DNA from 3 places in the Streptomyces sp. NPDC031497 genome. Region 3 is predicted to be linked to each of the others. Evidence: riboswitches for the same ligand, from Rfam matches in the RefSeq annotation. Region 3 holds a riboswitch; each other region holds the start of a gene.
The links. Region 3 has a riboswitch for cyclic di-AMP ahead of ACZ5K7_RS12755 (M23 family metallopeptidase). Riboswitches for the same ligand answer to the same signal wherever they lie in the genome.
Positions count from the first base shown of each region.

Region 1 (4,839 bases), on a different contig from region 3:
GCTCGGGGAACGAGTCCACCGAGAACAGCGGGACGGTACGGCCGCCGTCCTGGAGGCTCGGTGCGTCGACGTCGTAGACGATGCGCTGCACCAGCTGCGGGATCGCCTGGAAACCGGCGGGGCAGCTGCCGTCGGCCGCGGCGAACGCCACATGGGTGCGGTGGTTGGCGCTGTCGATGTTCCGGCCGTCCCAGCAGCTCTGGAACTTGAACGTGCGTACGACGTCACTGCCCGAGGGGCAGAGCGGGTACTTGTCCTTGAGCTGCCGGTCCTCGAAACCGGTGCAGCTCCAGGAGGCGTTGGCGTTGGCCGGGCCGTTGACGAAGGCCTTGGCGTCACCGGTGATGATGCGCAGCAGCCGCGGCATCTCGGTGACCTTGGAGGTCGGGTTGCCCTCGAAGGTCAGCGTGACCTGCTTCGCCGTGACGATCTGCCCGGCGTTGCCCTCGGTGCCGCCGCCCGGCTTGTCGGCGTCCCGCTCCTGCTTGCCGTTCTGCAGCCGCAGCACGGGCCAGTAGTACGTGGACTTGTCGCCCTGATCCGCGCAGCTGGTGTCGGCGTTGGCGAGGTCGTCGTCGCTGGCGAAGGCGTTGTTGGACTGGTTGCCGATGTAGTCGTGGAAGTGGTGGGCGCCGTTGGAGACACCGGGCGCGACGATCACGTTGTCCGAGTTGAACAGGCCGTTCGCGTTGACACCGCAACTGGAGGCGAAGGTGCCGGTGGAGCCGCCGGGTTGCTCGGCCGGGGTCGCGACATTGGGCTGGACGGTGGTGATGTCGGCGTAGTCGGCGGCGACGGGGCCGTTGCCGCCCTGGCCGCCGATCCCGGCACCCGCGCCGGCACTCGCACTGGCGCCGGCGCTCGCACTGGCGCTCTGGCTCGGTGTGGCGCCGTCCTGCGGTGACGCCGACTGCCCGGCGCCCTGGTCCGAGGAGCGCAGGGTGCAGGCGGCGAGGTCGTCGAGGCCCTGGGGGCGGTCGCCCTCGCGGCCGATGGCGTCGGCGATGCGCTGGAGGGATTCGGACCGCTTCTCCTTCAGCGGATCCAGGATCGTCTGGTCGGCGAGGCCGGGGTTCTGCTGGATCGCCGCGGCCGACTCCTTGAGCTGCTGATAGGCGGCCGCGATCTGCTGGTCCAGCTGGGCGAGTTCACCGTCCACGTCGGCCCGGGCCGCGTCGGGCACGTCCGTCAGCCGACTGCCGACGTCGGGGCAGTAGACGGTGGGCGCGGACAGCACCTGGGCGGTGGCGGTCTGCCCGGACTGGTCCGATTCGGTCGCCGAGGCGTAGACGTTCACCGCGACCAGTGTTCCGCCGCCGAGCATCAGAGCGACCGCTGCGAAGGTCGCGCGTTGTGCGCCGGTCGGGCGTCTGCGCCTGTTGGGTCTCAAGGTCGTTCCCCTGCGTGTCGTGGTCGGCCGGACATGGAAATCCCTCGCCCTATACGCGGCGTGGCGCCACTGTGTTCAACTGTCCCGGAAATTCACGGTGACCTCACAGGAAGCGAACTCCTCGGGCAGCCGACGGCACCGCTGCGACGGCCGCGCGACGGCGATCGGGGTGCGGGCGAAATACCGTCCCGCACGGCCGGATCTCGAACGCTACGACGAACATCACAATTACGTATCGGACATTACGCACTTCAACCTTCACACGAGTGACACAAGTTGGCTAAGTTGACGGGCAAGCCGCTCGGCTCCCCCCGGCGAATCCCGTCGGGCCGCGCGGCCTCCGCCTAATCCGGTGCCCAACGGGGCGTTCCGGAGCCGGGGACCCAACCGAACCACTGGGGTGAATCGGTCAACTGCCCTTAGGGGCAAGGACCGTAGGGCATGCCTTCCGGATCGACCCGCCCGAACCCGACAGCTAACTCGGTAGGCGGAGCACGGAAGGAGCACGACCCCCATGGCGCCCGAGAGCCGTGACGAGGTTCGACAGCGGATCGACAGCCTCTACGACCAGGCCGAGAACGCCACCGGGAACTACAACGCCACACGTGCGATGAACGGGGGCTCGCGGTCCCGCGGTGTCCCGCTGTTCAAGCGGCCCCGGCGTGACGACCCGGGCCTCGAGAGCATCGCCCGGGAGTGGTTCGACGGCGCGCGATCGCGACTGGGGCCGAGTGTCCCGGCGGCGCTGCCCTCCGACCGGCAGCCCACCCGGCCCGGCCCGCGGCGGCCCGTCAGCGCCATGGCCGCCGACCTGCTGGGCCAGTTGGAGGACTCCGGGCCGTCCCGGCCGGAGCTGACCGCGGGGCCGTCCGCGAACAGCGACATCGAGGTCGTCCGTGAACTGCCGGAGCGTCCAAAGCTGGAACTGACGGCCGGGTCCCCCGCGGCGCTGCCCCCGGGCTCGTCGAGCGCGCCCAAGGCGCTGCCCCCCGCCGCGCCGCAGCGTGCCACCCCGGGCACGTCCAAGACCAAGAGCCAGCTGAAGATCGCCAAGGCGCGCGAGGTGCTGTCCCGGCGCACCGGGCAGCGCGCGATCGCGGCGCTCGAACCGGCCGCGCCGGCCCCGCAGCCGGCCCCGGCCGTCCAGGCCCCCTGGCCCACGCCCGAGGCGCATGTCCCGGCGCAGCAGTGGCCGGCCCCCGCCGGCATGCCCGGCCAGTACGGCGACACCGGCGCCTTCCAGACCGACGCCCTGACCGGTACGGGCGCCTTCCCGGCGATGACCGTGACGGACACGGGCGCCATCCCGGCGGTGCCCGCGACGGACACCGGCTCCTTCCGCGTCATGACCCCGGGCGCCGCCCAGCCCATGTCCCCGGCGGACACGGGTGGCTTCCGCATCATGACCCCGGGCGCCACCGGCGCCTTCCCGGCCGTGACCGCCATGGACGTGGGTGCCGTGCCGCCCGCGAGCCCCGGCGACACCGGTTCCTTCCGGGTCATGACTCCGGGCGCCACCGGCACGTTCCCGATGCCGGACGACACGGGCGCGTTCCCGACCGCGACACCCACGAACACGGGCGCGTTCCCGACCGCGGCCCCCGCCAACACCGGCGCCTTCCCGACCGCCGCACCCGCCATGGCCGCCGCGCCCGTCTCGGGCCCGATCGACACCGGTTTCTTCCCGGGTATGGCGCCGGCCGCGACCGCCGCCTACGCCGGCGCGCCCCCGGCCGCCGCGGAGACCGTCTATCCCGCCGCCTACGCCATGCCGGCCCCCGCCGCCATGCCCCCGGCCGACTTCGGCACCAGCGCCTACCCCGACGCGCCCGCCGCCGACACGGGCGCCTACGCGGCCGCGATGCAGCCCGCGGCCGCCGCCTACGCCACCGCCCCGGCGATGCCCGCGCCCCAGGCGCCGATACCCACGGCGGTGATACCCACGGCGGTGACGGACCCTCCGTGGGCGATGATGGCGTCCCCCGCCGCGATGAGCGCGCCCCCCATGGCGATGGCCACCGCAGCCCCGGTTGCCCCGGCTCCGGTCGCCCCGGCCCCGTTCCCCACCGCCGCCCCTGTGCCGACCGCACCCCCGGTGGTCACCGCCCCCGTCCCGACCGCGCCGCCCGTGGTCACCGCCCCGCTCCCCACCGCGCCCCCGGCCGCCGCGGTCACCTTCGCGCCCGGCGCCGTCACCGACACCGGATCCTTCCTCGTGCCCGGTGCCGCGGCCGAGCCCGGCAAGGCCATGAAGGCGCTGGCGTTCGCCCGGGCGCAGATCGGGCGGCCCTGTGTCTGGGGCGCGACCGGTCCGGAGTCGTACGACTGCTCCAGCCTCACCCAGGCCGCCTGGCGGGCCGCCGGGGTGTCGCTGCCGCGCAGCGCGCCGGACCAGACCTTCGCCGGCACCCCGCTGACGCTGGCCGCCATCGAGCCCGGCGACCTGGTCTTCTTCTTCGACAACGACAGCCACGTCGGGGTCTACGCGGGCAACGGCATGATGATCCACGCGCCGAGCCCGGGGGCGTCCATCCGCGAGGAGTCGATCTACAACGCCGGGGAGTCGGCGATCCACCGGGTGATCCGCCCGGCCTGAGACCCGGCCGTCGGGGTCAGACCCTCCGCCGCCGCGTGCGCCAGCTCTCGTGGTGGTCCAGGAGGGTCTCCTCGACGGGCCGGTAGGTGAGGCCCAGTTCCTGGACGCCCCGGCTGTTGTCGACGCGGAAGCGGATGCCGAGGTGCTTGCGTATGTAGTCCTGGGTCAGACCGAAGGACGGACCCAGGATCCGTACCGGCCAGTGCGGGAGCGCGGTGCGCGGCAGGCGCGGATCCCAGGGACGGCGGGTGCGGATGATCCGGGACATCTCGTGGAAGGACGTCATCGTCTCGTTGGCCACGATGTAACGGCCGCCCGCCGCCGGGTTCTCCGCCGCCGCGATGTGCGCGTCGGCCACGTCGCGGACGTCCGCGGTGGTGAAGCTGAAGTCCGGGGCGCCGTAGCAGAAGTAGCCCTTGAACAGCTCGTCCAGCAGGAACAGGCTGCCGGACTCGGAGGCGGGCGTGAGCGAAGGGCCCAGAATCAGGCCGGGGTTGACGGAGACCATGCGCCAGCGGTCCTGGGCGGCCTCGGCGTCCCAGGCGGCTCGTTCGGCGACCGTCTTGGCGTAGTGGTAGGGATTGCCGGCCACCGTGCTGGTGGTGTTGAAGTACTTCTCCGTCAGGATCTCGCCGGCCATCTCGCGGACGTCGGAGTAGTCGCCGAAGATCGCGCCGACGGTGGAGGTGAAGACCAGGGTCACCACGTCCGGGGTACGGTCCACGCTCGCGAGCACGTTGCGGGTGCCGAGCAACGCCGGGTCCACCACGTCCCGTTGGCCGTCCTTGATCCGCTCCGGCATCAGGAACGGTGAGGCCACGTGGAAGACGGTCGCACAGCCGCGGAACGCCTC
Region 1 is NZ_JBVIKO010000008.1:778-5,616, forward strand. It holds gene ACZ5K7_RS18080 (DUF1996 domain-containing protein) at 1-1,324, opposite strand, end outside; cyclic di-AMP (ydaO/yuaA leader) riboswitch at 1,722-1,896, shown strand; gene ACZ5K7_RS18085 (C40 family peptidase) at 1,905-3,986, shown strand; gene ACZ5K7_RS18090 (NAD-dependent epimerase/dehydratase family protein) at 4,003-4,839, opposite strand, start outside.
Region 1: linked by a shared signal. The riboswitch ahead of ACZ5K7_RS18085 (C40 family peptidase) and the one ahead of ACZ5K7_RS12755 (M23 family metallopeptidase) in region 3 are both predicted to bind cyclic di-AMP.

Region 2 (4,839 bases), on a different contig from region 3:
GGGTCCGCCCAGGTGAAGGGGAACGGCCACTTCGAGCTCGTCCAGGGCGCCGGCGGCTCGCTCAACGGCACCACCAGCTTCGAGCGCACCAACTACTTCGAGACCATGCCCGCCCACCAGCTGGAGCTCGCCCTCTGGCTGGAGGCCGACCGCATGGGCTCCCTGCTCGCCGCCCTGGACGACGAGTCCATGGAGAACCAGCGGGACGTCGTCAAGAACGAGCGCCGCCAGCGCTACGACAACGTCCCCTACGGCACCGCCTTCGAGAAGCTGACCGCGCTCGCCTACCCGGAGGGCCACCCCTACCACCACACGCCGATCGGCTCGATGGCCGACCTGGACGCGGCCACCCTGGAGGACGCGCGGGCGTTCTTCCGTACCTACTACGCGCCCAACAACGCGGTGCTCTCGGTGGTCGGCGACATCGACCCCCAGCAGACCCTCGCCTGGATCGAGAAGTACTTCGGCTCCATCCAGGCGCACGACGGCAAGCCCGCCCCGCGCGACGGTTCGCTGCCCGACATCATGGGCGAGCAGCTGCGCGAGGTCGTCGTGGAGGAGGTGCCCGCGCGCGCGTTGATGGCCGCCTACCGGCTCCCGGAGGACGGCACGCGCGTGTCCGACGCGGCCGACCTGGCCCTCACCGTCCTCGGCGGTGGCGAGTCCTCCCGCCTCTACAACCGCCTCGTGCGGCGCGACCGTACGGCTGTCGCCGCCGGCTTCGGCCTGCTGCGGCTCGCCGGTGCGCCCTCCCTGGGCTGGCTGGACGTGAAGACCTCCGGTGACGTCGAGGTGCCGGTCATCGAGACCGCCATCGACGAGGAGCTCGCCCGGTTCGCCGAGGAGGGTCCCACGCCCGAGGAGATGGAGCGCGCCCAGGCCCAGTTGGAGCGCGAGTGGCTGGACCGGCTGGGCACCGTCGCCGGCCGCGCGGACGAACTGTGCCGGTTCGCCGTCCTGTTCGGTGACCCGCAGCTCGCCCTGACCGCCGTCCAGCGCGTCCTCGCGGTGACCCCGCAAGAGGTCCAGGAGGTCGCCAAGGCCCGGCTGCGGCCGGACAACCGCGCGGTGCTCGTCTACGAGCCCAAGTCCCCGGAGACGGTCGAGGACGCCGACGTACCCGAGGACCCCGAGGCCGAGGCCACGGTCGAGGCCGCCACCGCCGAGCACGACGACGAGGAGACGGCCAAGTGACCGAGCTCGCCACCATGGAATTCCACCCCCAGCCCCGAGCGGGCGAGGCCCGGCCCTGGGCCTTCCCGGCACCCGAGCGCGGCACCCTGGACAACGGCCTGACCGTGCTGCGCTGCCACCGCCCCGGCCAGCAGGTCGTCGCCGTCGAGGTGCTCCTGGACGCGCCCCTGGACGCCGAGCCGGCCGGCCTGGACGGCGTCGCCACGATCATGGCGCGCGCCTTCTCCGAGGGCACCGACAAGCACTCCGCCGAGGATTACGCCGCCGAGCTGGAGCGGGCCGGCGCCACCCTCGACGCACACGCCGACCACCCCGGCGTCCGGCTCAGCCTGGAGGTCCCCGCCTCCCGCCTGGGCAAGGGGCTCGGGCTGCTCTCCGACGCGCTGAGGGCACCCGCTTTCGCCGACAGCGAGGTCGAGCGGCTGGTCCGCAACCGCCTCGACGAGATCCCGCACGAGCTGGCCAACCCCAGCCGCCGGGCCGCCAAGCAGCTCTACAAGGAACTGTTCCCGTCGACCGCGCGGATGTCCCGGCCGCGCCAGGGCACCGAGGACACCGTAGAGAAGATCGACGCGGCCGCCGTACGCGCGTTCTACGACCGGCACGTGCGGCCGGCCACCGCCACCGCGGTCGTCGTCGGCGACCTGACCGGCATCGACCTGGACGAGCTGCTCGGCGAGACGCTGGGTGCCTGGCGCGGCTCCACCGCCCAGCCCCGGCCGGTGCCCGCGGTCTCCGCCGACGACACCGGCCGTGTCGTCATCGTGGACCGCCCCGGAGCCGTCCAGACGCAGCTGCTCATCGGCCGCGTCGGCGCCGACCGGCACGACCGCGTCTGGCCCGCCCAGGTGCTCGGCACCTACTGCCTGGGCGGCACCCTCACCTCGCGCCTGGACCGTGTCCTGCGCGAGGAGAAGGGCTACACGTACGGTGTCCGCGCCTTCGGGCAGGTCCTGCGGTCCGCCCCCGACGGCTCAGGCGCCTCGCTGCTCGCCATCAGCGGTTCCGTGGACACCCCGAACACCGGCCCGGCACTCCAGGACCTGTGGACGGTGCTGCGCACCCTCGCCTCCGGGGGCCTCACGGACGCCGAGCGCGATGTCGCCGTGCAGAACCTCGTCGGCGTGGCACCGCTCAAGTACGAGACGGCGGCGGCCGTCGCCGGCACCCTGGCCGACCAGGTCGAGCAGCATCTGCCCGACGACTTCCAGGCCACGCTCTACCGGCAACTGGCCGCCACCGGCACCGTGGAGGCCACCGCGGCGGTCGTGAACGCCTTCCCGGTCGACCACCTGGTGACCGTCCTGGTCGGCGACGCGGCGCAGATCCAGGAGCCCGTCGAGGCCCTCGGTATCGGCGAAGTGACGGTCGTCGCCGCGGAGTAAGCCTCGCGCGGCGAGCGGCGAAGCAAGCGGCGCGGCCGGACGAGCGGCACGCGCGTGAAGCGGCCCTGGTGACTGTTGCGTCACCAGGGCTGCCGAATGTCCGAATTAGGGCGGAGGTTGCCTGTCTGCCCTGTGGGATGCGCGACAAAAGCCGTGATCCGTTTGAGCATTGCTCAGGCGTCCTCGTAGGTTCTTCCGGACTGTTCGTCAGGCAGTGCGCCGCGCCCGCGGCACCGGACAGTCATCGCCGAGTCCCCGTACGGCGCGAGCCAGGGGAGCCGGGGACCCACGCAGTCCCTGGGGTGAATCGGGCGCCCGCGCGAGCCGCGAGGGGGCCCGTAGGAGACCTTCCTGCTCCGAACCCGTCAGCTAACCCGGTAGGCGAGAGGGAAGGAAAGGACCAACCTCTACATGGCGTTCATGTGCGCCTCCGGGAAGCACCGTCGTCCCGGTCGGGTCAAGCGCACCACCGCGCAGGCCGCCGGCATCGCGGCCCTCACCACCACGGGTGTCATCGGCACCGTCTCGGCCGCCCCGGCGCTCGCCGCCGAGAACTCCGTCGAGCAGACCGGCCTCACCCCGGTCATCACCGTCAGCGACTCGGTCGCCGACCAGATCGACGCCCAGGCCGCCGCGCAGACGGCCGCCGCCGAGCGCAAGGCGGCCGAGGAGGCCGCACGCAAGAAGGCCGCCGAGAAGGCCAAGAAGGAGCGCGAGGCCGAGGCTCGTGCCGCGCGGGAGGCGGAGCGCAAGCGCCTCAACGCCTTCGTCGCGCCGATCTCCGGCTCGTACGTCTCCACCGGCTACAAGACCGGCGGCTCCCTGTGGTCCTCCGGCGCCCACACCGGCATCGACTTCCACGCCGCCACCGGCACGGTGGTGCACGCCGTCGGCACCGGCACGGTCGTCTCCACCGGCTGGGGCGGGTCCTACGGCAACCAGATCGTCATCAAGATGGCCGACGGCATGTACACCCAGTACGGTCACCTGTCGTCGATCGGCGTCTCGGTTGGCCAGAAGGTCACCCCGGGCCAGCAGATCGGCCTCTCCGGCGCTACCGGCAACGTGACCGGCCCCCACCTCCACTTCGAGGCCCGTACGACCCCTGAGTACGGCTCGGACGTCGACCCGGTCGCCTACCTCCGCAAGCACGGCGTGAACGTCTGACCCGAGCACATGGCGACGGCCCTGTGACGTCGCACGGCGAGAGTCCCGAAGCCCCGGCCCCGAGCCGGGGCTTTCGCCGTTTTCGTGACCCCGGTGTCCAAAAAATATGCATGGATTCAGGGCCGCCGTCGGAAATTCCCGCCCATTGCAATAGAGTCACGGAACGGACGCCACTCGGCGGCGTTTCACGGGGATTAAGGCGGAGGTCGGACATGCGTATTCCGGCGCACTCGGTATGCACGGCGATCCGGGACGACATCGTCGCGGGTGTCTACGAGCGCGGCAGCCGGCTCACCGAGGAACTCCTGGCCCGTCGCTACGGCGTCTCGCGCGTCCCCGTCCGCGAGGCCCTGCGCACCCTGGAGGCCGAGGGCTTCGTGGTGACGCGCCGGCACGCGGGCGCGTGCGTCGCGGAACCGACCGAGCAGGAGGCCGCCGACCTGCTGGAGATGCGCCTGCTCCTGGAGCCGCTCGGCGCATCCCGGGCCGCCCAGCGCCGTACCGAGGCCCACCTCAAGGTGCTGCGCGGACTCGTCAGGCTGGGCCAGGAACGGGCCCGCAGGGGCGGCAGCGAGGACCTGCGCTCCCTGGGCGGCTGGTTCCACGAGACGCTCGCCCAGGCCACCGGCAGCCACGCCCTGACCTCGACACTCACCCAGCTGCGGCACAAGATCGCCTGGATGTACGCCGTCGACGCGCCCGCCAACCCCGTGGAGTCCTGGGCCGAGCACGGCGCCATCGTGGACGCGGTGACGCGCGGCGACAGCGAACGCGCGCGGGCGATCACCGCGCTGCACACCGAGCGGTCCGCGGTCTCCCACCGGCTGCGCTTTTCCGGCGGCACGGACCGGGCGAACGGTGTGAGGACTTCGCAACATCCCGTAAACATGTCGGGCCTGCGGCATTAACACGGGCGCCGTATACAAAGAGGGGTTATTCGGTGGAGCGCTATTTCCGTTGCCCTCTGTCGGTCTCCATCGCCCATATTTCGCGCGCGCCCAGAATTTCCGGTGGCGCGTCATCGGCGTGCCCGATGGGGAATTAACTATGCCCGGCGCAAAGTCCGGTCCCGTATAAAGGGTGGCTCTTCGAG
Region 2 is NZ_JBVIKO010000027.1:134,182-139,020, forward strand. It holds gene ACZ5K7_RS39290 (M16 family metallopeptidase) at 1-1,194, shown strand, start outside; gene ACZ5K7_RS39295 (M16 family metallopeptidase) at 1,191-2,579, shown strand; cyclic di-AMP (ydaO/yuaA leader) riboswitch at 2,815-2,978, shown strand; gene ACZ5K7_RS39300 (M23 family metallopeptidase) at 2,991-3,746, shown strand; gene ACZ5K7_RS39305 (GntR family transcriptional regulator) at 3,959-4,654, shown strand.
Region 2: linked by a shared signal. The riboswitch ahead of ACZ5K7_RS39300 (M23 family metallopeptidase) and the one ahead of ACZ5K7_RS12755 (M23 family metallopeptidase) in region 3 are both predicted to bind cyclic di-AMP.

Region 3 (4,839 bases):
GTGTGCAGGCCGAGGGAGGCGAGGAACTCCGCGTCCTGCTCCGTCGCGTGCGCCAGATGCCCGCTGCGGAACAGCACACCGTGCCGGACCCGGCGCCCGTCCACGGTCGGCAGGCCGCCCACGTCACGGAAGTTGCGCACACCGGTCAGCTCGGGCTCGGTCGACGGGACCTGCTGCGTCACGGGGGCTCCTCCCGGTCGGCCCCGTCGGCGCTGCTCGTCGACGGGCACTGGATCGACCATACGACATCGGTTTCCACGGGCAATGAGTTGTCCACAGGCGTTGCCTCCGGGGCCCGCGACCTTGATGATGTTGGTGCTTGAGCGGATCTGTTGGCACCTGTGTGAGGTTTCTCGTGGTGGACATCGCCGAAAACGGTCGTACCTGGCTCCTGTCGGGCCCGGGCAGCAGCTACGCGCTGCACCTCACGGAGGACGACGAACTGCTCCACCTGCACTGGGGCCCGAGGATCGGGCTCGCCGACGCCGAGGAACTCAGCAGCCGGGCGCTGCCCGGCTACTGGCCGTTCGAGTCCCCGCTGGACGGCCGTGAGGAGTACCCCGTCGAGGGCGGTCCCCGTTTCGTCCGCCCCGCGCTGTCCGTGCGCACCGAGGAGCGCCGCGGCACCGAGTGGACCTTCGAGTCGTACGAGACGGACGGTGGCGCCGGTGAGGCCGTGGACGGTGACGGGCTCCGCCTGCGCTTCCGGGACGACGGGATCCTCATCACCCTGCACTACCGGATGCGCGGCGACGTCGTCGAGCGCTGGGTGACCGTCGACAACCAGGGGGACGCGCCTGTGGAGCTGCTGCGTGCCGACCCCGCCGCCTGGACGCTCCCCGACCGCGAGGGCTGGCGCCTCTGCCAGCTGCACGGCCGCTGGGCCGCCGAGTCCCGCCTGACCCGCGCGCCCCTCACCTACGGCGAGAAGGTCATCGGCAGCCGCCGCGGCCACACCAGCCACCAGCACCTGCCCTGGGTCGCCCTCGACACCGACGCCACCGAGGAGCGCGGCGAGGTCTGGGGCTGCGCCCTCGGCTGGTCCGGCTCCTGGCGGATCGCCGTCGCCCAACTCCCCGACGCGCGCGTGCAGATCACCGGCGGCGCCGGCTACGACGACTCGGGCCTGCTGATGCTGGCCGAGGGCGAGTCGTACACCAGCCCTCTCTTCGCGGGCCTGTGGACCGACGGCGGCTTCGGCGGGGCCAGCCGCGCCTGGCACGCCTACCAGCGGGCGTACGTCATCCCGGACGCCGACCGGGACCGGCCGGTGCTGTTCAACTCCTGGGAGGCCACCACCTTCGACATCTCCGAGGAGCAGCAGGCCACCCTCGCCCGCCGGGCCGCCGCGATCGGCATCGAGCTGTTCGTGGTCGACGACGGCTGGTTCGGCAAGCGCACCAGCGACCGTGCCGGCCTCGGCGACTGGACGCCCAACCCCGACCGTTTCCCCAAGGGCCTCAAGCCCCTCGGGGACTACGTGCACGCCCTCGGCATGCAGTTCGGCATCTGGGTCGAGCCCGAGATGGTCAACGCGGACAGCGACCTGTACCGCGCGCACCCCGACTGGGTGCAGTACCAGCAGGGACGAAAGCGGACGGAACTGCGCAATCAGCTCGTCCTCAACCTTGCCCGCGAAGACGTCCAGGAGTATCTCTGGGAGCAGCTCGACACCCTGCTGTCCAGCGCCCCGATCGACTACGTCAAGTGGGACTTCAACCGCTGTTTCACCGACGCGGGCTGGCCCGGCGAGCCGTACCCCCAGCGGCTGTGGGTCGACCATGTCCGTGGGCTGTACGCCCTGCTCGACCGGATCCGGGCGGCCCACCCGAACGTCGCCATCGAGTCCTGCTCCGGCGGTGGCGGCCGGATCGACCTCGGCATCATGAGCCGTACCGACGAGGTGTGGACCTCCGACAACACCGACCCGCTGGACCGGCTCGCCATCCAGCACGGCTTCAGCCAGATCCACCCGGCCCGGGTGATGTCCGCCTGGGTCACCGACAGCCCGAACCACCAGCTCAACGGCCGGGTCAGCAGCCTGCGTTTCCGGTTCGTCAGCTCCATGGCCGGGGCGCTCGGCGTCGGTGGCGACCTCTCGCAGTGGACCGAGGAGGAGCTCGCCGAGGCCGGCCGCTGGGTGGAGCTCTACAAGGACATCCGGCCCCTGGTGCAGCGCGGCGACCAGTTCCGGCTGCGGCCGCCGACCGGCGGGCTGAGCGCGGTGCAGTACACGCTCGGCGACGAGACCGTGGTCCTCGCCTGGCTCCAGGCGCAGAGCTACGGCGAGCCGATGCCGGCGCTGCGCCTGCAGGGCCTCGACCCGACGGCATCGTACGAATGCCGCGAAACGGGCGAAGTGCATCGAGGTGCGGTCCTGTTGCACCACGGGCTGCGCACCGAGCTGCGCGGCGACCTGGATGCGACGGTTCTCCGGCTGCGTCGCATCTGATCCTTCTGCCCGATTTGGCGCCTTCATTGCCACTCGGTCCGTAATAAGGGGACGTGGTGTGACGTGCGTGAGGAGCGTCATATTCGTGACCGTCCGTCGCGCGTCATGTTCACGTAATTCCGGTGCTTTTCAAGGCGCTTGGAAAAATGCGTAAGGCTGGAATTCACGGAGGGTGACCGGGAATTCCCCTAACGGATCAAGTCGAAATTGGACATGCGGAACCTGGCGCTTGTTTATGTGCGTCCTACTCGCTTACGTTCGCCACGCATCCGGACGGAACGCCGAATCCTGCCGCCGCCCGGAGTCCCCACACACACTCACCCGTGCCTGGCAGGAGCGGGGGACCCACCAGGTATGACCGCCTGTTCCGGTTCCCGGGACGGCTAGGGGTGTAGCCACATCTTCCCGCGTGGCCGGGCAGCTCCAGCCCGAACCCGACAGCTCACCTCGCAGGCGCCGGAGAGGAATGCGTCATGCCCGCGAAGGGTAAGCACCGCCGCCCCAAGTCCCAGCGTTTCACCCGCTCGATGGCCGTCGCCGGAACCGGTGGCGCCGCGCTGGCTCTGCCGCTCATGGGGGCCACCGGCGCCCACGCGGCCACCTCGCAGTCCGTTTCCGAAAAGATCACGCAGGCGCTTCCGACAGTCGAGAAGACCGCCGTTCGGGATTCCGGCACCGGGAATTCCACGCACCGCGTCTACACGGTGGTGCCCGGCGACTATCTCTCGAAGATCGCCCGCGAACACCATGTCGACGGCGGCTGGCCCCGGCTCTACGCCGACAACCGGCAGGCGGTCGGCGACAACCCCTCGCTGATCCACCCCGGTCTCAGGCTCACGCTCGACGGCCGCCACGCCGCGACGACCGACACCCCGAACGCGGACTCCCGGTCCGGGACGCGGTCCCACGCGCAGCCCGCCGCCCCCTCCTCGTCGTCCTCGAACTCCTCGAACTCCACGTCGTCCTCGAACACGACCCCCTCCTCGGGCGCGTCGACGACGACCGCCTCCGGATTCAACCTCCCGGTCACCGGCGGCACCATCGGCACCGGCTACCACGTGGCCGGCAGCATGTGGTCCAGCGGCTACCACACCGGCGTCGACTTCGTCGTTCCGACCGGCACCCCGGTCAAGGCCGTCGGCGCGGGCACGGTCGTCACGGCGGGCTGGGGCGGTGCCTACGGCAACCAGGTCGTCATCAGGCTCGCCGACGGCTACTACGCGCAGTACGGCCACCTCTCCGCGCTCTCCGTCTCGGTCGGCCAGACCGTGACCGCGGGCCAGCAGGTCGGCCTCTCCGGCGCCACCGGCAACGTGACCGGCCCGCACCTCCACTTCGAGATCCGGACCACCCCCGACTACGGCTCCGACATCGACCCGGTCGGTTACCTCCGCTCCAAGGGCGTCGCCGTCGGCTGACCCGGCACCCCCCTGATCTGACACGCAGTCCGAAGGCCGGACCCCGATCCCCGGGTCCGGCCTTCGGGCGATCGACCCTTCAACGCCGCTGTTCGGAGGCTTATTCCTGGCTTGGTCGAGTATTTAGGCGTGTCTTATCTCACCGTTCGTCAACCCCTGATTACGGTCGCGTAGGTCACAGTCGAAGGTGAATCATGGTCCGACGTGGCAGACGATTCGAAGAGTGACAATGCATCAGTGATCGGGTCGTACGTAGCGGTGGGGGACAGCTTCACCGAGGGCGTCGGCGACCCCGGCCCCGACGGGGCGTTCGTCGGCTGGGCGGACCGGTTCGCGGTACTGCTGTCGGACCGGCAGCCCGAGGGCGACTTCGAGTACACCAACCTCGCGGTGCGCGGGAAACTGCTCGACCAGATCGTGGCGGACCAGGTGCCGCAGGCCCTGGAACTCGCCCCGGACCTGGTCTCCTTCTCCGCCGGCGGCAACGACATCATCCGCCCCGGCACCGACCCCGACGAGGTGGCCGAGCGGTTCGAGCGGGCCGTGGCCCAACTGACCGAGGCCGTCGGCACGGTTCTGGTGACCACCGGGTTCGACACCCGGGGCGTGCCCGTCCTCAAGCATCTGCGCGGCAAGATCGCCACCTACAACGGCCATGTCCGGGCCGTCGCCGACCGGTACGGCTGCCCGGTCCTCGACCTGTGGTCCCTGAAGACCGTGCAGGACCGGCGGGCCTGGGACGGCGACCGGCTGCACCTGTCTCCCGAGGGGCACACACGCGTGGCGCTGCGGGCCGGCCAGGTGCTCGGCGTCGAGGTTCCGGCCGACCCGGACCAGCCGTGGCCCCCGCTGCCGCCCCGCGGCACCCTGGAGGTCCGCCGCGACGACGTGCACTGGGCCCGTGAGTACCTGGTGCCGTGGATCGGACGACGGCTGCGCGGCGAGTCGTCGGGCGACCACGTGACGGCC
Region 3 is NZ_JBVIKO010000005.1:297,804-302,642, reverse strand. It holds gene ACZ5K7_RS12765 (tyrosine-protein phosphatase) at 1-182, opposite strand, end outside; gene ACZ5K7_RS12760 (alpha-galactosidase) at 356-2,452, shown strand; cyclic di-AMP (ydaO/yuaA leader) riboswitch at 2,761-2,923, shown strand; gene ACZ5K7_RS12755 (M23 family metallopeptidase) at 2,926-3,870, shown strand; gene ACZ5K7_RS12750 (SGNH/GDSL hydrolase family protein) at 4,108-4,839, shown strand, end outside.